2 regions of the Streptomyces sp. NPDC057280 genome follow, and region 2 is predicted to be linked to the other one. Evidence: predicted binding sites of a transcription regulator. Region 2 holds the regulator's gene; the other holds the start of a gene.
The links. The regulator HspR, encoded in region 2, represses chaperone genes until heat shock. The targets are predictions, from matches to a motif close to TTGAGNNNNNNNNNCTCAA.
Positions count from the first base shown of each region.

Region 1 (11,384 bases), on a different contig from region 2:
TGCGGCGGCGTCGCCCCGCCCGGCACCCCCGTCGGCAGCCCCGGGAGCACCGGCGGCGCGGGCGGTTCCGTCTGCTTCAGGCGGTTGTACACCGCGTCGAACGTGAAGCCCGAGACATAGCCGACGGCCAGCACGAAGAACAGCAGGCGGCGGACGCCCTCGCCGGCCAGGATGTCGGGGGACGCGGCCAGTTGGGCGGAGACGAAGAGCAGGAAGGCGATCCCGCCCGCCGACATGCCGAGGACCGCCGTCCGCGCCCAGTGGGTCTCGCGGTCGAAGACGGTCCGGGTGATCGCCCCCGAGGTGCCGGTGGCCAGCGCGCCCACGATGAGCGCGGTGAGGTTGACCGCGGTGCTCGACTCGACGGCGTACGTCAGCGGAATGGTCGCGAAGCCGAGCAGGAGCAGCAGCATGCCGGTGACCGCGCCGAGCCCGGCCCGCAGGGTGGCGCCCCGCCGGGACCTGGCCTCCTCGCGCTGCTTCTCCTCGCGCCGCTCCCGCTGCGTGCCCAGCAGCCGCACCAGCCGCCGGGCGCTGCCCGGACCCCACTGCGCGCCCATGGCGGACACCTCGTCCGCCGTGGCGTGATGGGTGGACCGGTTCATGGTCTCCCAGACCTTGCGGGCGGATCCGCCGAAGGAGGCCAGCGGATACAGCGGTATCCCGAACGCGAGGCAGATCATCCCCGTGACCAGCGTCGAGCGGCCGCCGCCGACCAGGACGACCCCGTCGACGTCGCGCAGCGACCGGTAGAAGCTGACCTCCCAGTCGTTGCCCGGCTCGTAGCGCAGGTCGAAGACCTCGGGCCGCTTGTCACGCAGCGGGAAGTCGATGTCGCCGTCCTCGTAGGGCGGCCGGACCTGGACGGAGCCGTCCGGCAGGTCCTCCCGGGTCAGGAAGCCGGCGACGACCCGGCTCTCGACGAACTGCGCCTCGCTGGAGTACACGATGATCCGGCACCCCTCGGCCGCGAGCTCCGCGCCGATCTCCTCGCAGGCCCTCAGCGCGGCGTCCGCGTCCGTCAGCGGCGGGTCCAGCCGCCGCCCCGGATCGGCGCTCCCCATCACAGCGATCAACGGCCCCATGAGCCATCCCCCCTTCACGCCGGCTCAGAATACGGCGTGCAGGAAGTTCTCTTCCGTCAGTTCCCGCCCCGCAAACGGGCGTTGGCCAGGGCCGTCGCCAACGCGTTGTCGGTCGGCCGGGGTTCAGGTCCGGGCACGGTCACTCCGGCGTCCACACGTACGGCGTGGTCGTCGTCACCGCCGTGAAACCCAGGCGGCGCAGGATGGGCGCGCTGTCGTCGGAGGCGTCGACGTGCAGGTACGTGACACCCCGGGCGGCGGCGAGGGCGGCGCGGGTGGCGACGAGCGCGCGGTAGATGCCCAGGCCCCGCCACGCGGCGAGCGTGGAGCCGCCCCACAGGCTCGCGAACCCGGTGCCCGACCGGAAGGCCAGCCAGGCGGCGGAGACGACCTCACCGTCCGCCTCGGCGACGTAGACCGCGATCTCGTCGGGGGCGGCGGCCACCCGGCCGATGAGGTCGTCCGCGAGCCACCCCCGGTCCTGGCCCCACACGGCCGACTCCATGGCGGCGATCCGCCGCATGTCCGCGTCGGCGGTGACGCGCCGCAAGGTCACACCGGCCGGCAGCACCGGCTCCCGTACGGCCATGTCCGCGGCCCGGCCGATCAGCACCGTCTCCCGGTCCTCCGGTACGAATCCCGCCGCGCGGAGTCGTGCGGTGAGGTCGGCGGGGGTGTCGTGGCCCCGGGTCTTCCACTCCACCGCCTCACCCCGCCCGGCGAAGAAGTCCCGCTGCCGGGCGATCAACCCGTCCAGCTCCTCGCCCTCCAGGCCGAGTTCGCTCGGTCCGCTCACAAACCCGCGGAACTGCCCGACGATCCGCAGCAGCGGCCCGTCCTTCTCGTACGTCACCCCGGCCGGCGGAGTGGGCGGCGCACCGCGCATCTGGTCGTCGTAGGCGGCGAGGAAGGTCTGTGTATCGGTCACGGGGTGAACGTACGGGGTCTCGGGGAGAGGGCAACTTCTTTTCCCTGCCCCTGGGTTCAGCGGCCGGTGTACCCCGGGTTCAGCGGCCGGCGTACCCCGGGGTTCAGCGGCCGTTGTACCCAGCCGCCCGGTTCAGTCCCGGTTCACCTCGTCCCCGGTTTCGGCCCCGGTGTACTTCGCACTCGTCAGCGGCGCAGACACCGTCCAGCCCAGCGACTCGTACAACGCCCGCCCCTCCGGCGTCCCCGCCAGCACGCACCGTTCCGCCCCCTGTTCCCGTGCCGCCCGTTGGAGCGTGCGCATGACGAGGGTGCCCAGACCGCGGCGCCGGTGGGCGGGGGACGTGGCGATCTGGTCGGCGACCGCGGTGGCGCCGGTCGGGGCGAGCTGGCCGCGGGCCGCCCAGGAGCCGTCGGGGGCGGCGATCATCGTGCGGACGACCCCGCCGCGGGACCAGGTGCGCTGCCGGTAGCCGTCCGGAACCCGCAGGACCGCCGCGTCGCGCACCAGCGGGAGGGTCATCAGGTAACCGGGCTCCGGATCGATCCACCAGCCCCCGCCCAGCCAGTCGCCGACCACGGCCGGGTCCCGGAACACCTTGAGCCACACCCCGGCACCGGTCACCGCCTCGGCGACCTTCCGTACGGCCGCCTCGTCCACACCGTCGCCGACCGCGCCGAAGACATGCCGGGTGACGTGCCCGTCCATGCCCATGTCGATCGTGCAGCCCCAGGGTTCCGGCGTCGGCGGAGCGGCCCCGCGCGAGACGACCCACCCGTCCACCCAAGCCCGCACGGTCTCGTCCACGGCATCTCCTTGTAATGGGTGGAATGCATAAGTGGTCATTACCGTTGTTGACCATACGCGGCCCGTCATCCACGTCGACAGAGGTGATCGCTCACAGCGAACGCAGCCGGGGGAACAATCGAAGGCTCACGTGCATTGAGTCGGCATAGCTCAACTTGACTGCCGAAGGGGAGATCATGGCTTCGACGTCCACACCGCTCACTCTGCCTGTGCTGCCGCTCGACGACGAGGTCGTGCTGCCCGGAATGGTGGTGCCGCTGGACCTGAACGACGCCGACGTGCGGGCCGCGGTGGAGGCCGCCCAGGCCGCCGCCCGTTCGGAACCCGGCAAGCCCAAGGTCCTGCTGGTGCCGCGGATCGACGGAACCTACGCGAGCACCGGTGTGCTCGGCACCGTCGAGCAGGTCGGCCGGCTGGCCGACGGCGACCCGGGTGCCCTCATCCGGGGCCGGGGCAGGGTGCAGATCGGTGCGGGGACCACCGGCCCGGGCGCCGCCCTGTGGGTCGAGGGGACCACGGTCGACCAGGCCGTCCCCGAACCGCTGCCCGGCCATGTCGCCGAACTGGTCAAGGAGTACAAGGCGCTCGCCACCGCCTGGCTGCGCAAGCGCGGCGCCTGGCAGGTCGTCGACCGCGTCCAGGCCATCGACGACGTCTCCGCGCTCGCCGACAACTCCGGCTACTCGCCGTTCCTGACCACCGAACAGAAGGTCGAGCTGCTGGAGACCGCCGACCCGGTCGCCCGCCTCAAGCTCGCCACCCAGCAGCTGCGCGACCACCTCGCCGAACAGGACGTCGCCGAGACCATCGCCAAGGACGTCCAGGAGGGCGTCGACAAGCAGCAGCGCGAGTTCCTGCTCCGCCGCCAGCTCGAAGCCGTACGCAAGGAACTGCGCGAGCTCAACGGCGAGAAGGAGGGCGAGGAGTCCGACGACTACCGCGCCCGCGTGGAGGCCGCCGACCTGCCGGAGAAGGTGCGGGAAGCGGCCCTGAAGGAGGTCGACAAGCTCGAGCGGTCCTCCGACCAGTCCCCCGAGGGGTCGTGGATCCGCACCTGGCTCGACACCGTCCTCGAACTCCCGTGGAACGAACGGACGGAGGACGCGTACGACATCCAGGGCGCCAAGGCGATCCTGGACGCCGAGCACGCGGGCCTGGAGGACGTGAAGGAGCGCATCACCGAGTACCTCGCCGTGCGCAAGCGCCGCAGCGAGCGCGGCCTGGGTGTCGTGGGCGGCCGTCGTGGCGGTGCCGTCCTGGCGCTCGTCGGGCCGCCCGGTGTCGGCAAGACCTCGCTCGGTGAGTCCGTCGCGCACGCCATGGGCCGCAAGTTCGTCCGCGTCGCCCTCGGCGGTGTCCGCGACGAGGCGGAGATCCGCGGCCACCGGCGTACGTACGTCGGCGCACTGCCCGGCCGGATCGTGCGGGCCGTCAAGGAGGCCGGGTCCATGAACCCGGTGGTCCTGCTCGACGAGATCGACAAGGTGGGCTCCGACTTCCGCGGCGACCCCGCGGCGGCCCTCCTGGAGGTCCTGGACCCGGCGCAGAACCACACCTTCCGCGACCACTACCTGGAGGTCGAACTCGACCTGTCCGACGTGGTGTTCCTCGCCACGGCGAACGTCCTGGAGGCCATCCCGGAGGCCCTGCTCGACCGTATGGAGCTGGTCCGCCTCGACGGCTACACCGAGGACGAGAAGGTCGTCATCGCCCGTGACCACCTGCTCCCGCGCCAGCTGGAGCGGGCGGGCCTCGACAAGGACGAGGTCACGCTGGAGGAGAGCGCGCTGCGCAAGCTCGCCGGCGAATACACGCGCGAGGCGGGCGTCCGCACCCTGGAGCGGTCCATCGCGCGGCTCCTGAGGAAGGTCGCCGCCCAGCACGAACTGGGCGAGCGGAAGCTGCCGTTCACCGTGACGGACGCGGATCTGCGGGACCTGATCGGCCGTCCGCACCACGTCCCCGAGTCCGCCCAGGACCCGGCCGAGCGCCGCACCGCGGTGCCGGGTGTGGCGACGGGACTGGCGGTGACGGGAGCGGGCGGCGACGTGCTGTACGTCGAGGCGTCGCTGGCCGACCCGGAGACGGGCGCGGCGGGCCTGACCCTCACCGGTCAGCTGGGCGACGTGATGAAGGAGAGCGCGCAGATCGCCCTGTCCTTCCTGCGCTCGCACGGCGCCGAACTGGAGCTGCCGGTCGGTGACCTCAAGGACCGGGGCGTGCACATCCACTTCCCGGCGGGCGCGGTCCCGAAGGACGGCCCGAGCGCGGGCATCACGATGACGACGGCACTGGCCTCACTGCTCAGCGGCCGACTGGTCCGCACGGACGTGGCGATGACCGGCGAGGTCTCCCTGACCGGCCGGGTCCTGCCCATCGGCGGCGTGAAGCAGAAGCTGCTGGCCGCGCACCGGGCGGGCGTCACGACCGTCATCATCCCCAAGCGCAACGAGGCCGACCTGGACGACGTGCCCGCCGAGGTGCTGGACAAGCTGGAGGTCCACCCGGTGACCGACGTCCGCCAGGTCCTGGAACTGGCGCTCTCCCCGGCGACGAACGGGGCGACGCCGGAGGTTCCGGTCGCGGCGTGACGGACGTGACCGGATGAAGTGAAGGCCCGGGTCCCGTGAGGGAGGCCCGGGCCTTCGCCGTGCGTGGGCGGGTCAGCCGTTGGCCAAGGCCTGCACCCTGTCCAGAGCCCCGTTGAACTTGTCGTGGTCGCCCACGGTCGGTCCGGAGGAGGTGTACTGCCACATGGTGTAGTACCCCCACCCCGCCGGCAGCGTCCCCACGGTCGACGCGTAGCGCGCGATCCACAGCGGGTTGGCGCCGGCGAAGCCGGCGTAGTTGCCCGTGCACTCGGTCCACCAGCTGGCGGCCGTGTAGATGACGGCGTCGCGGCCGGTGCGGGCCTTGTAGCGGTTCAGGAAGTCGCGGATCCAGGTGACCATCGCGCTCTGCGTCTTGCCGTAGCAGGAGTCGCCGTACGGGTTCCACTCGATGTCGAGGGCGCCGGGCAGCGTCCTGCCGTCCTTGGACCAGCCGCCGCCGTGGTCGACGAAGTAGTCCGCCTGCGTGGCGCCGCCGGTCGTGTCCGGGGTGGCGAAGTGGTAGGAGCCGCGGATCATGCCGACGTTGTAGGAGCCGTTGTACTGCTGGGCGAAGTAGGGGTTCGTGTAGTACGTGCCTTCGGTCGCCTTCACGTACGCCCATTTCACCCCGCTGCTCCACAGCGTGGACCAGGCGACGTTGCCCTGGTGGCCGGAGACGTCCACGCCCTCGGTCTGGGTGGCGCGGGTGTCGCGGGGCGTGCCGTTCCGGCCGTCGTGGGCGAGGACGCCGATGCCCATGTACGCGGAGCCGCGGGCGGGGATGTCGGCGGCGGGGGAGGGGGCGGCGGCCAGCAGGGTCCCGGCGAGGGCGGCGAGGGCCGTGAGGAGGAGACGTACCGGTCTGGGTCTGGGCCTGGGGCTGGGTCTGTGCACGGGCATGCGTGCCTCCGGAAGGCGCGGTGGGGGAACGTACCGGAACCGTGGGGGGTGTTCTGGCGTGGTCATGCCAGTAAGTGCCTGGTAACGAAGCTACGCACGTAGACGAGCACGAGGGAAGAGGGGCCGGAGGCTGCCGTTGGTCTAAGCCTGCGAAATACTGGCCGAGCTGCGGCGATGACGGCATTTGGCGGAAACTTTCACGACCGGGAAAACCGAGGCAGGGACTGACGTGCACGAAGACGCGAACGGCGGCGGACGCGGGGCCGGCTCCGCCGTGTCCGGGAGTGGTGTGAACCAGCCCGGGTTCCTGGCGCTGGAACGCGAGTTGACCGTGCTGCTGCGGCGGGCCCGGGCCAACCAGGGCGAGATGGCCCGCGAGGTCCACCCGGATCTGGAGTCGTCCGCGTACGGGCTCCTGGTGCGCCTCGACGAGTACGGCCGCCAGCGGGCCACGGAACTCGCCGCGTACATCGGCGTCGGCAAGGCCACGATGTCCCGGCAACTGCGGGCTCTGGAGGACCTGGGCCTGGTCACGCGCGCGCCGGACCCCGCGGACGGGCGTGCGTGGCTGGTGGAGTTGACGGAGGAGGGCCGCTCACGGGTCGGCCGGGTACGGGACGCACGCCGGGCCCGGTACGCGGGGCGGTTGGCGGACTGGGACCCGAAGGAGGTCTCCGAACTCGCCCGGCTGCTGCACCAACTGAACCTGGGCATGGAGAAGTAGGCGCGGCCCTCAGAGCTCCGCGAACACCACCGACGCGTCGTCATGCCGCTTGCTGCGCCCCAGGAACGTCCGCTCCGCGTCCGCCCCCTCCAGCTCCCGCACCCGCGTCACCAGCGCCTGGGCGCCCTCCTTGCGTACGAAGGTGAAGAGGTCCGTCCAGTCGCCCTCGCGGAACTTCTCCACCCACCGGGTCGCCCCGTCCGTCAGGGCGGCGAGTGCTCTCACCTCAGCGCGCCGGATGACCCCCGTCACCGCCCGCTCCGCCACGGAAGGGTCGGCCGCCGCCGTGAAGAAGCCGCCCTCCTTGTTGCGCAGATGCGCGTCGATGTGCGCGTCGGTGGCGAGGGCCTCCCGGGGCAGCAGGGCCAGCCGGTCGTCCAGGAGGGCCGTCACCGCCCCGCCCGGCGACTCCACCAGCAGCGCCGAGTCCGACAGGACCAGGTACTCCAGGGCCTGGTCCGACCAGCGCGCCAGCACCACGGTTGCCTGTGGTGTGCGTGGGTGAGAAAGGTCACAGGTGTGCGCATGGGAATCGGCGGTACGCGCAACGGCGAGGCTCAGCGCCTCGGGCAGCGGAACATCCGGGAGGGAAACGGTCAGTTCGGTCAGCGCGCCGCCCAGACGTGAGACGAACCAGGGGACGGAATGCAGACAGCCTGTCGGGCCCTTCGGCGGTGTGACGCCGTCCAGGACCACCAGTGCCCCGCCCCGTCCGGAGGCCGCAAGGCCGACGCTCGCGAAGTCCTCGTTGGGGCGGGTCGGATCGCCGGGCTCCGATACGAGTTCAGTACGCATCCGGCCAGTCTGCACGAGCCCTTCACAGGGTTCACGAAAGGCTGGCATCGGTCGCCGAATCGGCGCAGGTGCGCAGGTCAGGCGTCTGGTTTGGGCGGGAATGATTCAGTCCGGGCAGGCGCGGCGGCAGATGATGCCATCGCGCGCCCCGGACGTCCAACCGGCCGACCGCGCAAGGGCCCTGACTGTGCCACGGGAACTTGCTCCCCAACTCCCGTCCGGGGTTCACTCCTTCGAGTGGCGGGTCGGGTGATGCGCGACCACCGCCGACTGGCGCTGGGAGGGTCGGGAACTGTACCGGGAGTACTCGTCAGTTGACAGAGCGTCACCCGGTCCCATGGGTACACGAGTCAGGAATGCGAGCACCGGTGCAGAAGACGCGGCCACGTCGTACGAGCAAGCAGACGGCTCCCGCCGACACCACCTCCGCCACCGCCCCTGACGGGGCCGTCGTGGGCAAGGGCCGCCCCACCCACGTACGCAACCGGCTCATCGTCGCCGTCGCCGTCGTGGCCGCCGCGATCGCCGGGGCCGGCGCGCCCTCCGTGCTCGACGCCTCCCGGGACCTCAGCGACTCCCAGGACCTGGTGACGCTCGCCGAGCAGACCCAGAGCGCGCTCGCCCTCGCGCACGCGCTCGCCGACGAGCGGGACGAGGTCACCTCGTACGTCGCCGCCGGCCGCCCCCGCTCCAAGGCGCCCTCCGAGCAGGACAGCACCCGCGTCGACCGGCAGGTCGAGGAGCTGCGCGCCGACACCGACACCCCGGCCGGCCTGCGCGCCGACCTCGACGGGATCGCCGCCCTGCGCCGGGCGGCGCTCACCGGCAAGAGCACCGCCCTCGAAGCGCACGCCTCCTACTCGGCCACCATCACCGAGCTGCACCGCCTCGCCGAACAGCTGGCCGAGCAGCTGCCGCCCCGCGCGGGCTCCGGTGCCCACGCCCTCGCCGAGCTGGACTCCGCCGTCCAGCAGGCCGCCGCCACCCGCGGCCTGCTCCTCGCCGCCCTCAGCGTGCCGAGCGGCACCCAGACGGTCACCGACCCGATCACCGGCATCACCTCGACCGTCTCCACCACCTCCGAGGCCGACGCCAAGCAGCGCGACGCCCTCACCGCGGCCGCCCAGCAGGCCCGTGTCCGCTCCGACGCGGCCCTCGCCGACTTCAAGGAGACCGCGCCGAAGGAGACCGTCGCCCGCTACGACTCCACCGTCACCGGGCCCGAGGTCAACTCCGCCGAGAAGTACCTGGCCTCCCTCACCGACCAGCCCACGCTCTCCGACCGCGAACTCGACACCGGCGCCAAGAAGCTGGACGCCGCCCTCTCGGCCCGCGTCGAACTCATGCGCGGCGTGGAGTCGGCGCTCTACAACCAGCGCACCAAGGATCTCGCCCAGCTCCGCGACGACGACGTCACCGCCTGGGAGATCCGCATAGCGGTCCTCGGCGCCCTGATGCTGCTCGCCGTCGGCGTGGCCACCGCCATGGCCCGCACCCTCACCCGCCCGCTCGCGGTCCTGCGCCTCGGCTCCGCCCGGCTGGCCACGGCGGCGGACCCGGCGGCCGAGGAACCGGTCAAGTTCACCGGTCGCAACGACGAGTTCGCCCAGGTCGTCCGCTCGGTCAACACCCTGCACGCGCATGTCCTCGGCGTCCAGAGCCGTATCACCACCCTCGAAGCCGACCGCAAGCACCTCGTCGCCCAGCGCCAGAAGATGGCCGACGCCCGCGAGGAACTGCGCAGTGAACTCGCCGACTCCGCCGCCCAGTTGGGCCGCCTGCGTGACAGCATCGGCGGCACCTTCGTCAACCTCGCACTGCGCACCCTGGGCCTGGTCGAACGCCAACTGGCTGTCATCGAGGGCCTGGAGGAGCGCGAGCAGGACCCGGACCGCCTGGCCACCCTCTTCAAACTGGACCACTTCGCCACGGTCATGCGCCGCCACAGCGAGAACCTCCTGGTCCTCGCGGGCACGGAACACGTCCAGCAGAGCGCCGGCCCGGTCCCGCTGGTGGACGTCGTACGGGCCGCGGTCAGCGAGATCGAACGCTACGAGCGGGTCCGTATCGCCGCCCTGCCCCCGCACGCGCACGTCGCGGGCTTCGCCGCCGACGACCTCTCCCACCTGCTCGCGGAGCTGATGGAGAACGCCACGTCCTTCTCGCCGCCGGACCTGCCCGTCGAGGTCTCCGGCTGGCTCCTGGAGAGCGGCGAGGTCATGCTCTCCGTCCAGGACGAGGGCATCGGCATGACCGAGGACCGCCTGACCCGCCTCAACTCCCGCCTCGCCGACTTCGACCCGGACTCCCCGTACGACCAGGAGGGCGAGGAGGGTCTCGGCCTCGGCCTCTACGTCGTCGCCCGCCTCGCCCACCGCCACGGCGTGCGGGTCCGGCTCCGCGAGCAGAAGCAGGGGGGCATCGCGGCGGTGGTGGTCCTGCCGAAGCCGCTGCTGGCGGCGGCCCCCTCGGCCGCGGTCCCGTCGGCCACCCCGTTCTCCGGCACGCCCCACTCCTTCGCCCTGCCGGGCGCCGACGCGGAAGCCAACTCCAACGTCCTGCACGGCCGTTCGGAGAAGGGCGACGTGCTGGTGGACCTGGCGGAGCGGGCGGTACGAAGCGCGGAGACGTCCGCGGAGGAAACGCCGCAGGAAGCCCCGTCGGAAACCCCGTCGGAAACGACGATGGAACTCCTGGCCCCGGTACCGGCACCCGCCGACGCACACGCCGCGCCCACCGACGAGCACCCTGCGACGACCGACGAACAACCCGCTGCCGTCGACGGCGAATCCGCCCCACAGGGGCCACCCGCAGGTGGTACCGAACCCGTCGAAGGCGAAGCCGAGACGGAACACACCCGCGCTCCCGACGAGGACCAGCTCACCGCAAAAGGCCTCCCCAAGCGCACCCCGAAGATCACGGCACCATCAGAACCGCCCCGCCAGCGCAGCGCATCCGTCGACGCCGAAGCCCTCCGCCGGAGGCTCGGCGGCTTCCGCCGGGGGGCGGAGGCCGGTTACCGCGACGTGGAAGCGGAGATCGCCGAACAGACGGGTCAGACGACGACGCCCGCACATGCCGAAGAAGCCACGGGGGGCACTCCCGAGGAGGCAAGCAGTTGACCGCGCCCAGTACCTTCGGACTGAGCAGTGAAGCCCGCAACCTGCACTGGCTGCTGACGAACCTGGTCGAGGAGGTGCCGGGCATCCAGTCAGTAGCGGTGGTCTCATCGGACGGCCTGCTGCTGCTCTCCTCCGACCCCGCCCGCAACGACCAGGCCCGTCGGCCCCAGGCCGCCACCGCGAAGGGTCCGCGCGGATCGTCGGCCGACCTCGCGACCATCGTCTCCGGCATCGGCAGCCTCACCATCGGTGCGGCCCGGCTGATGGACTCCGGCCCGGTGAAGCACACGATGGTCGCGATGGACGAGGGCAGCCTGTTCGTGATGTCGATCAGCGACGGCTCGCTGCTCGGTGTGCACGGCTCCGCGGACTGCGACATGAGCGTGGTGGCGTACCACATGGCGCTCTTCGTGGGCCGCGCCGGCCATGTCC
Region 1 covers NZ_JBHUYR010000003.1:992,432-1,003,815, forward strand. The annotation lists gene ACFUO4_RS23170 (hypothetical protein) at 1-1,085, opposite strand, end outside; gene ACFUO4_RS23175 (GNAT family N-acetyltransferase) at 1,225-1,971, opposite strand; gene ACFUO4_RS23180 (GNAT family N-acetyltransferase) at 2,146-2,820, opposite strand; gene lon (endopeptidase La) at 2,997-5,411, shown strand; gene ACFUO4_RS23190 (lysozyme) at 5,484-6,311, opposite strand; gene ACFUO4_RS23195 (MarR family winged helix-turn-helix transcriptional regulator) at 6,541-7,035, shown strand; gene ACFUO4_RS23200 (protein phosphatase 2C domain-containing protein) at 7,045-7,830, opposite strand; gene ACFUO4_RS23205 (nitrate- and nitrite sensing domain-containing protein) at 8,199-10,952, shown strand; gene ACFUO4_RS23210 (roadblock/LC7 domain-containing protein) at 10,949-11,384, shown strand, end outside.
Region 1: the regulator HspR is predicted to act here: its motif matches at 2,956-2,974, upstream of lon (endopeptidase La).

Region 2 (11,384 bases):
CGGGGTCGAACCACCCGGCGGGGTGCGCATCCACGTCGCAGGCATCGACCTCGTACGGGACGAGGCCGGTGACTTCCGGGTCCTTGAGGACAACGTCCGGGTGCCCAGCGGGGTCTCGTACGTCATCGAGAACCGGCGGGCCATGACCCGGATCTTCCCCTCCCTCTTCGCCGAGCAGCACGTCGTGCCGGTGGACGGGTACGCGCAGAAGCTGCTCGCCGCGCTGCGCAAAGCCGCTCCGGACGGGGCCGACGACCCGCGCGTCGTCGTCCTCACTCCCGGCCCCAGCAACGCGGCCTACTTCGAACACGCCCTGCTGGCACGGCTGATGGGCGTCCAGCTGGTCGAGGGGCACGACCTGGTGTGCCGGGGCAACCGGGTGTGGATGCGGACCACGCGCGGCGAGGTGCCGGTGCATGTCGTATACCGGCGGCTCGACGACGACTTCCTCGACCCGCTGCACTTCCGGCCCGACTCCGTCATCGGCTGCCCCGGCATCATGAGCGCCGCGATGGCCGGGAACGTCACCCTCGCCAACGCCGTCGGCAACGGCATCGCCGACGACAAGCTGCTCTACACCTACGTTCCCGACCTGATCCGGTACTACCTCGGCGAAGAACCGATTCTCCCCAACGTGGAGTCCTTCCGCCCCGACGAACCGGGCCAGCTCGACGCCGTCCTCGACCAGATCGACCAGCTGGTCATCAAGCCGGTGGACGGGGCGGGCGGGCAGGGCATCGTCATCGGACCCAAGGCCGACGCCGAGACCCTGCGCAGGACCCGGGAGGCCGTCGCCGCCGACCCGCGCGGCTTCATCGCCCAGCGGCCCGTCGCCCTGTCCACCTCCCCCACCCTCGCCGGAGAACGGATGGCACCGCGCCACATCGACCTCAGGCCGTTCGCCGTCAACGACGGCAACGATGTCTGGGTGCTGCCCGGCGGTCTCACCCGCGTCGCCCTCCAGGAGGGCAACCTGATCGTCAACTCCAGCCAGGGCGGCGGCTCCAAGGACACCTGGGTCATCGCCGAGGGCCCCGCCGAGCCCCTCGAGGTGCCGAGCACCGAGGGACTCCCCGAGGTCGCACCCCGCCAGCTCGGTCCCGACGGCAACCCCACCTTCGTGGAGGAAGGGGCGCAGCAGCAGTGAGCGACGTGATCCTCTCCCGGATAGCCGAGGCGCTGACCTGGACCGGCCGCTATGTCGAACGGGCGGACGCCACCGGCCGCATCCTCGACGCCTACCTCCACCGCATGCTGGAGGACCCCTGGCGCGACGAGGACGTGGCCTGCCGCTCGCTGTACGCGATCCTCGGCGTCGACGCGGGCGCCGAACGCGTCGACATGCAGCAGGTCCTCGACCAGCTGGCCTTCGACTCCCGCTCCACCTGCTCCATCGAGGGCGCCCTCGGCGCCGCCCGGCTCAACGCCCGCAGCGCCCGGGAGGCCGTCTCCTCGGAGATGTGGGAGTGCCTCAACTCCACCTGGCACGCCCTCGCCGACCAGCGCCGCGCGGCCCGCCGTACCGGCCCCTACGCCTATCTGGAGCTCGTACGGGCCCGTGCCGCGCTGTTCTTCGGGCTCGCCGACTCCACCATGAGCCGGGACGACAGCTGGCGGTTCGTGGTCCTCGGGCGCAGCCTGGAGCGGGTGGACATGACCGTACGGCTGCTGTCGGTACGCGTGCTCGACGCCGCCCACGCGCCGGACTGGACGACGCTGCTGAGCGCGTCCGGTGCCGACGAGGCGTACGCGCGCATCCACAGCGGCTTCGGTGACAGCGCCCGCGTGGCCGAATTCCTGCTCCTCGACCGGGACTTCCCGCGCTCCGCGCTGCACGCGCTGACCACCGCCGAGGAGTGCCTCAGCGCCCTCGGCCGCCCCCGCCAGGACCCGGCCCGCCGCCCGATCGGACGCCTGCGCACCCGCCTCGAGTACCTCGACCTGACCGCCCTCCAGGACCAGCTCCCCGCCCTCCTCGGCGACCTGCAACAGGCCTGCATGGCCTCGGCGGAGGCGGTCGCGGAGCGGTTCTTCCCGTACCAGGGGCCCGTGATCTGGGCCCAGGAAGGGGCGTGAGCAGATGGCGCGCCGCCTGAGGATCAAGCACGTCACACGGGTGTCGTACGCCCAGCCCGCGGCCTCCTCCCACAACGAGGTCCGCATGACCCCGCTGACCCTGCCGGGCCAGACCACCCTGGACTCCCGGGTCACCGTCAGCCCGGCCACCTCGACCTGGTCGTACTGGGACTACTGGGGCACCCAGGTCACCGGCTTCGACCTCCTCGACCCGCACGCCGACCTCACCATCACGGCCTCCAGCCTGGTGGAGACGGCCCCGCCGGACCCCCTGCCCGAGGCGCCGGCCTGGGCAGAGCTGTCGGAACGTACGGCGAGTTCCCGCCTCCTGGAGTTCTCGGGCCCGACAGCCCGTACGACCGTCCCCGCGAAGCTCCTCAAGAAGGCCCGGAAGGCCGCCGCCGGCCTCGACCCGCACCAGACGGCCGTCGCGGTCTCCGCCCTGGTCGCCGACCGGGTCACCTACCTCCCCGGCGCCACGGGCGTGACCACCTCCGCGGCCGAGGCCTGGGACCAGGGCGCCGGCGTCTGCCAGGACATCGCCCATGTCACCATCGCCCTGCTGCGGGGCCTGGGCATGCCGACCCGGTACGTCTCCGGCTACCTCCACCCCGAGCGGGACGCGGAGCTCCACCGACCGGTCGCGGGCCAGAGCCACGCCTGGATCGAGTACTGGGCGGGCGACTGGTGCGGCTACGACCCGACGAACCGCACCCGCGCCGACGAGTCGCACGTCGTCGTCGGCCGCGGCCGGGACTACGACGACGTGACCCCGCACAAGGGCATCTACCGGGGCGTGCCCGGCGGCCCGCCGGAGGTGACGGTGGAGTTCACGCGCGTGGCGTGAGCCTCTCACGGCGTCCGCAGCGGCTCGTGTCGCCCTTCTCCCCTTTCCGGGGCGAAGGGCGCACAATCGCCGTCATGCCGACAGCGCGCCCGATCAGGCTCATGGCACTGTCCCTGACCGCCCTGCTGCTCGTCGCCGGCTGCGGCGACGACGGCGACGACCCCGGCAGCACGGCCCCGAAGCCACACAAGGACGGGCATCTCACCTTCACGCTGCTGACCCTGCACTGCGGGATCACGGGCGTGACGGGCTCCCACGCGGACGCCCCGCCCGAGGGACAGTTCTGCGCCGCACGGCTGCGGGTGGCGAACAACGACCCGAACTACCACACCTACGAGTCGGCCCGGCAGCGCATCGCGGGCGTCACCGGCGACCGGTCCCGGCCCGACGCCTTCGCGATGGCGGTGCGCCGCCAGTCGGAGAAGGTGCGGCTCGGCGGCCACACCCTCATGGAGGTCGAGCTCTGGTACGACGTCCCGAAGGGCGCGAAGGTCACCGGACTGCGGGTGTCCGGCGACAACGACCCGGCCGGCTTCACCAGCACCAAGCCCGTCGGACGGGCGCCGAACGGGGTGTTCGTCCCGATGACGCCCACCCCGCCGACCGCTAGTGCAACTTGATCTGGGCACAGGCCGAGGCGAGCTTCGCGGTGCAGATCTGCTTCACGTTGAAGATGCCGTCGGCGACGACCGTGCTCTTGATGTTGGACTTCGTCAGCGCGGACACCGTCACCAGCTGGGCCGGGATGTCCTTGTCGGTGGGGCTGTCGACGCGGTCCTGGGTGAGGGAGTCGAACAGGATGTCCTTGCCCTGGATCTTCGCCACGGCCATCTCGGCGGCGGCCTCGGCCTCCTGCGGGTAGGACTTGTAGACGCTCATGTACTGCTCGCCGGTGACGATCCGCTGCACGGCGGCCAGTTCCGCGTCCTGGCCGGTGATGGGCGGCAGGTCGGTCATGCCGGCCTCCTCCATCGCCTCGATGGCGGCGCCGGCCATGGCGTCGTTGGCGGAGTAGACGGCGGCGATGTTGTCCTTGCCGATCGCCGAGATCGCCTCGGCCATGTCCTTCTTCGCGATGGCCGGCTTCCAGCCGTCGACGTCGTACGTCTTGGCGATCGACACCTTGCCGGTGATCTCGGAGAGCGCGCCCGCCTTGAACTGTCCGGCGTTCGGGTCGGAGGGCGAGCCGTTGAGCATGACGATCTTGTCGGAAGTGTCGATGTCCGAGCCCAGCGACTCGATGAGCGTGCGGCCCTGCACCTCGCCGACGAGTTCGTTGTCGAAGGAGACGTACGCGTCGATGGGGCCCTCGGCGAGCCGGTCGTAGGCGATGACCGGGATGCCGGCGTCCTTGGCCTTCTTCACCATGGGGGCGATGGCGTGCGAGTCCACGGCGTCGAGCAGGATGACGTCGACCTTGTCGTCGATCATCTTCTGCATCTGGCCGGCCTGCTTCTTGGCGTCCGCCTCGCCGTTGGCGTAGACGGTCTGGCCCTCCTTGTCGGTGAGCTCCGTGACCTTCTTCTGGATGATCGGGTAGTCGAACTGCTCGTACCGCGTGTTCGTCGTCTCCGGCATCAGCACGCCGACGGTGACGTCGTTGCCCTTGGTCGGACTCGCGTCCGTACTGTCCCCCGTCACACCCAGGGCCCCGCAGGCGGTCAGCGACAGGGCCATCGAGGACACGGCCATGCATATGGCGGTACGACGCATTGGGGAGCTCACTTCTGGTGCCTTCCGGACGCGGGCGCAGCTTTGCGACCCAGATGACTGAAAAGCCAACGCGGCCCCGCCCCCCAGCGTCAAGCGGAACCACTTAACGAGTGCGCAACGCCACGCTCCGCTTGTTATGTGAAGAGATGACGGAACCGCCTCCAAACGCCCTTTACGGACTCTCCATTCAAGCGGAGCCCCGGCGGAGGCAAAGATCCGTACAACCAACTCCATTCCTCGCGAGTCGTGATCACGACAGCTTCTGCCGGCTGTTCCCCACCCGCTCAGAGGATCGAATGAAGTCAGCCAGACGTACGACGGTCACGTCCGCCGCCGTGCTCGCCGTGACCGGCGGTCTCCTCACCACGACCGCCGCCCCCGCCTCCGCCGCGACGACCTGCACCTCCCCGGTCTTCAAGCGCCAGTTCTTCGCGAACACCACCTTCTCCGGCACCCCGAAGAAGACGGACTGCGACAACGCGATCGACCAGACCTGGACGGGCGCCCCCGCCTCGGGCCTGCCGTCGGACAACTTCGGCGTCCGCTGGTCGGTGACGCGGGACTTCGGCTCCGGCGGGCCGTTCGCCCTCGCCGCCTCCGGGCTCGACGGGATACGGGTGTACGTCGACGGCGTGCGCAGGATCGACCTGTGGAAGAACACGACGACGACCGTCTCCAAGACCGTCAACGTCACCGTCCCGTCCGGCAAGCACACCCTCCGCGTCGACTACGTCAACTGGACCGGCAGCGCCAAGGTCAAGTTCGGCTACACACCCCGCACCTCGGCAACCGTCGACCAGGTCAAGCCCCTCACCCCGACCGGGACTTCGGTCGCCTACGACGCCGCGGCCGGCAAGGCCAAGCTCACCTGGGCGAAGAACCAGGAGATGGACCTCGCGGGGTACCGGGTCTACCGCCGCCTCAAGGGCGCCTCCTTCGGCAGCACCCCGCTCACCACGACCACCGCCACCTCGTACACCGACACCCCGCCCCCCACCGGCGAGACCTACTACTACGAGGTCCGCGCCCACGACAAGGCGGGCAACGCCTCGACCGGCACGACCGACCAGGGCGTCACCACCGTCGACCGCACCGGACCGGCCGCGCCGGCCGGGCTCAGTGCGCACGGGGATCTCGACGGGATGGTGCTGGGCTGGGACGCCGTGCCGGGCGCGGTGGGGTACGAGGTGTTCGAGAAGGACGCGGCGACCGGCTCGTACACCCTGCTGAAGTCGCTCACCGGCACCTCCTACCTGCACTACGTGGGCCACGACGCGACGCCGCACACCTATGTCGTGCGCTCCCTCGACGCGCTGGGCAACCCGGGCCCGTACTCGGCGCCGGTCACCTCCGACGGCATCGACCGGACCGCGCCGCCCGCGCCGTTCGGACTGGACGTGGTCACGAACCGCGGTGACGTGCACGTGAGTTGGAAGACGCCCGAGGCGCACACGCGCGACGAGCTGGACAACTACGGCCGCTTCACCGTGTACCGCTCCGTGGGCGCCACCGTCGGCGCCGACGCCGAGCGCATCGACTGCGACTACCTCACCACGCTCCACAGCGCCGAGGGCGTCTACGTGTTCGACTGCGACGACCCCACCTGGGCGTACGCCACGACCTACACCTACGCCGTCACCTTCACCGACGGGCAGGGCAACGAGTCCACCCCCTCCGCGCCCGTCACGGTGACGACCGCCGACCGGGTCCCGCCCGCGCCCGTCACCGGCCTGACCGCGACGCCCCGCGGCGACGGCATGCTGCTGCGCTGGAACGCGTCCACGGACGAGGACATCGACCACTACTGGGCCGCGCGGGGCGTGCGCCAGGCCGACGGCTCGTTCAAGGCGACGGACCCCTGCACCCGGAGCACCACCGACCCGCTGACCGCCCTGTGCATCGGCATCCCGGACGGCGAGAACGCCGCCTACGCGGTCTACGCCGTCGACAAGTGGGGCAACGCCTCGACCTGGACCGTCGTCGACGCCACGGAACTGACCATCACCCCGGGCGAGCCCATCGGCGCCGACTCCGGCGCGCTGTGGGGCAGCGGGGGCTGGACCATACCCGCGCAGAGCGAGAACGTCCTGTGGCACTGCTCGGGCGACATCTGCGCGGACATCACCGCCTACCGCGTCAGCCGCTGGAACGCCGAGACGCAGGCCTACGACCTGCTGGGCACCGTGGCCCCGAAGGACGGCGTCTACTACCAGTCCTACACCGACGCCACCATGCCGCTCGGCTCGATCTCCTACTACCGGGTCGTCGGCGTCCTGTCCGACGGCACCGAGACCGCCGCCGCGCACCCCTGGCAGATCCGGCCGGACCTCGTCTGAGCCCGACAGCCCCCCGAAGAACCCGAGGAACACGACTAGATGAATCACCCTCGCTTCACGACGGCCGCCGCCGCGAGCGCGGTCGTCCTGGCCACCGCCAGCACCCTGCTCACCAGCGTGCCCGCGTCCGCCGCGACGACCTGCGCCTCGCCAGTCTTCAAGCGGCAGTTCTTCGCGAACACCAGCTTCTCCGGCACCCCGAAGAAGACCGACTGCGACGACGCCGTCGACCAGAGCTGGAGCGGCGCCCCCGCCTCCGGACTGCCGTCGAACGACTTCGGTGTGCGCTGGTCGGTGACACGGGACTTCGGCTCGGGCGGGCCGTTCGCCCTCGCCGCCTCCGGGCTGGACGGCATCCGCGTCTACCTCGACGGCGTGCGCAAGATCGACCTGTGGAAGAACACCTCCACCACCGTGTCGAAGACCGTCAACGTCACCGTCCCGTCCGGCAAGCACACCCTCCGCGTCGACTACGTCAACTGGACCGGCAGCGCCAAGGTCAAGTTCGGCTACACACCCCGCACCTCGGCAACCGTCGACAAGGTCAAGCCCCTGACCCCGACCGGCACTTCGGCCTCGTACGCCCAGGCCACCGGCAAGGTCAAGCTGACGTGGTCCAGGAACAAGGAGATGGACCTCGCGGGGTACCGGGTCTACCGCCGCCTCAAGGGCGCCTCCTTCGGCAGCACCCCGCTCACCACGACCACCTCCACCTCGTACACCGACACCCCGCCCCCCACCGGCGAGACGTACTACTACGAGGTCCGCGCCTACGACAAGGCGGGCAACGCCTCGACCGGCACCACCGACCAGGGCGTCACCACCGTCGACCGCACCGCTCCCACCGGGGTCACCGGTGTCGCGGCGAAGGGCACCACCGCCGGCATCTCGCTGAGCTGGGAGGCGTCGGTGTCGAAGGACGTCCATCACTACGAGGTGTGGGCCTACCGCAACGGGGAGGTCGTCCCCGACGGACCGGAGCTCGTGTTCGGGACGTCGCTGCACTTCCCGGTGCCGGTCGACGACACGGGCGCGCTCTACGGCTTCACCGTGCAGGCCGTCGACACCGCGTCGAACGTCTCGCCGGTCTCCGGCGAGGTGGGCGCGAGCCGGGCCGTGGCCTCGGCGGCGGCCGCGCCGACCGGCCTCGCCACCGAGCCGCCCGCCGACGATCTCACGATGGTCACGTGGACGGCGTCGCCCGACGAGGTCGGCGGCTATCACGTCTACCGCCGGACCAGCCCCACGGGTGCCTGGACGGCCATCGGCTCCACCAACGGCACCGGCTGGGAGGACCGGACCGCGCCGGCCGGCAAGGCGTACTACTACGTGGCCACCGTGGGCGCGGACGGGCTGGAGTCGCTGCCCTCCGAGGAGATCTCCGCCGAGCGCGTCACCAAGGCGACCGCGGTCGGGCCGAAGGCGCCGCGGCTGACGCTGGTGACGAACGGGATACCGGGGCGTTCCGCGATCCAGGTCACCGCCGCGCCGGGCGCCGGCGACGAGGGGCGGCTGCTGAAGGGGTACTCCTGGGAGATCTCCGGGGCGTGCGGTGACAGCGGCACGCAGCTGTCGGCCACGGGGGCCATCTCCTGGGTCGCGCCCTACAACGGGCCGTGCATGGTGACCGTGTACGCCGTCGACCACTACGGCCGGGTCGGGTACGAAGGCGCCTCCCTGGAGTTCTTCAGCGGGCGGTGACATACGGGAGCGGGGCCCGGAGGACGACGATCCTCCGGGCCCCGCTCGCGTACAGCTGCCTAGTCCTTGGCCTTCTTCGGCCGCCAGACCACCAGCGCGCTGGTCTGCTGCACCTCCTGGTACGGCACCAGGTCACGCCGGTACGACGCGTGCACCGCCGCTTCCCGCTGGCGCATCGTGGCGGCGGCGCCTTCCAGGGCCGCCTCCATCTCCGCGACCCGGGACTGCAACGCCGCGACCTGGTTCTCCAGCTCGATGATGCGCTTGATGCCGGCCAGGTTGATGCCCTCGTCCTGCGACAACTGCTGCACGGTGCGCAGCAGTTCGATGTCGCGGGCCGAGTAGCGGCGGCCCCGCCCGGCCGTGCGGTCCGGGGAGACCAGGCCGAGGCGGTCGTACTGGCGAAGGGTCTGCGGGTGCAGGCCGGAGAGCTGGGCCGCCACCGAGATGACGTAGACCGGGGTCTCCTCGGTCAGTTCGTACGGGTTGCGTCGACGGCCGTCCATCACTCTCATGCTCCCTTCGCGGCCTGGAACAGCTCCGCCCGCGGGTCCTCGTCCGCGGTCGCCTCGCGATACGCCTCAAGCGCTTCACGAGCCTTCCCCGTCACGTCCTTGGGGACACTCACCTCGACGGTGACCAGGAGGTCGCCGCGGGTGCCGTCCTTGCGGACCGCGCCCTTGCCGCGGGCGCGCATGGTGCGGCCGTTGGGGGTGCCGGGCGGCAGCTTCAGCGTGACGGGCGGGCCGCCCAGGGTGGGGACCCGGACCTCGCCGCCGAGGGCCGCCTCCGCGAACGTCACCGGGACGGTCACCGTGAGGTTGTCGTCCTTGCGGCCGAAGACCGGGTGGGCGTCCACATGGACGGTGACGTACAAGTCGCCCGCGGGGCCGCCCCGTTCACCCGGCGCGCCCTTGCCGCGCAGGCGGATGCGCTGGTTGTCCGTCACCCCGGCGGGGATGCGGACCTGCATCGTGCGCGAGGACTTGGCGCGGCCGCTGCCCTTGCACTCCATGCAGGGGTGCTCGGCGATGAGGCCGCGGCCCTTGCAGTCGGGGCAGGGGTCGGTCAGCGAGAAGCCGCCGCCCGAGCCCCGGGCCACCTGACCGGTGCCGACGCAGGTCGGGCACACGCGGGGTGTGCCGTTCTTGTCGCCGGTGCCCGAACACGCCTTGCAGGGGGACTGCGAGGACATCCGCAGCGGGACCGTGGCCCCTTCGATGGCCTCCGTGAAGCTCAGCGTGACCTCGGTGTCGATGTCCTGGCCGCGCCGCGGCTGGACCCGGGTGCCCCCGGTGCCGCCGCGGTTGAACAGGCCGCCGAACACGTCGCCGATGCCGCCGCCGAAGCCGCCGGAACCCTGGCCGCCCTGGCCGCCACCGCCTCCGAAGAGGTCACCGAGATCGAAGTTGAAGGAGCCGCCGCCCGCGCCCGGCCCCGCGCGGAATCCGCCGTTGCCGAACAGTGCGCGGGCTTCGTCGTACTCCTTGCGCTTCTTGGGGTCGCCGAGGATGTCGTTCGCCTCGGAGATCTCCTTGAAGCGCTCCTCCGCCTTGGTGTTGCCCTTGTTGGCGTCCGGGTGGAACTCGCGGGCGAGCTTCCGGTACGCCTTCTTGATCTCGGCCTCGGTGGCGTCCTTGGGGACGCCGAGGACCTTGTAGTAGTCCTTCTCGATGAAGTCCTTGGTGCTCATCCTCGACGCCCCTCCTCTCGGTCGGTCCCGTTGACGTCAGCCCTCTTCAGAGCTGTTGTCCTTCTTCTCCTCGGTCTCGGCGTCCTCGGCCTTGACCGTCTGCGCACCCGGCTGCGGTTCGGCGACGGCCACCCGGGCGGGGCGGATGGTGCGCTCGCCGATGCGATACCCCGGCTGGAGGATCGCCACGCAGGTCGTCTCGGTGACGTCCGGTGCGTAACTGTGCATCAGGGCCTCGTGGATCGTCGGGTCGAAGGGCTCGCCCTCCTTGCCGAACTGCTGCAGACCCATCTTCGCCGCGACGGTCTCCAGCGACTCACCGACGGACTTGAATCCGCCGACGAACTCGCCGTGGTCCCGGGCGCGGCCGATGTCGTCGAGCACGGGCAGGAGTTCGGTCAGGAGGTTCGCGACGGCGATCTCCTTGACCGTGATCCGGTCCCGCTCCACGCGGCGGCGGTAGTTCTGGAACTCGGCCTGGAGCCGCTGGAGGTCCGCGGTGCGCTCCTCGAGCGCCTTGCGCACCTGGTCCAGCTGGGCCGTCAGACCGGCGATCTGTGCGTTTGCGTCCCCGGCCGGGGCCGCCCCCTCACCCTCGGGCGAGGCGGCGGTCTTCGGCTCGGCGTCGTCGGGGGTCGCGCCGGAGGGGACGTCGGGCTTCTCCTCGAAGCCCGGGGTCTCCTCCGTCACGCGGCACCGTCCTTACGGTCCTCGTCGACGATCTCGGCGTCGACGACGTCGTCGTCGGCCTTGGGGGCCTCGGTGCCCGCGCCACCGGCGGCCTGAGCGGCCTGGGCGTCGGCGTACATGGCCTGGCCGACCTTCTGGGAGACCGCGGCGACCTTCTCGGTGGCCGTGCGGATCTCGGCGGTGTCCTCGCCCTTGAGCGCGGTCTTCAGCTCCTCGACGGCGGACTCGACCTCGGTCTTGACCTCGCCGGGGACCTTGTCCTCGTTGTCCTTGAGGAACTTCTCCGTCTGGTAGACGAGCTGCTCGCCCTGGTTGCGGGTCTCGGCGG
Region 2 covers NZ_JBHUYR010000013.1:27,615-38,998, reverse strand. The annotation lists gene ACFUO4_RS41065 (circularly permuted type 2 ATP-grasp protein) at 1-1,147, shown strand, start outside; gene ACFUO4_RS41060 (alpha-E domain-containing protein) at 1,144-2,076, shown strand; gene ACFUO4_RS41055 (transglutaminase N-terminal domain-containing protein) at 2,081-2,923, shown strand; gene ACFUO4_RS41050 (hypothetical protein) at 2,998-3,543, shown strand; gene ACFUO4_RS41045 (substrate-binding domain-containing protein) at 3,530-4,636, opposite strand; gene ACFUO4_RS41040 (fibronectin type III domain-containing protein) at 4,933-6,972, shown strand; gene ACFUO4_RS41035 (PA14 domain-containing protein) at 7,012-8,673, shown strand; gene ACFUO4_RS41030 (heat shock protein transcriptional repressor HspR) at 8,733-9,179, opposite strand; gene dnaJ (molecular chaperone DnaJ) at 9,185-10,366, opposite strand; gene grpE (nucleotide exchange factor GrpE) at 10,403-11,056, opposite strand; gene dnaK (molecular chaperone DnaK) at 11,053-11,384, opposite strand, start outside.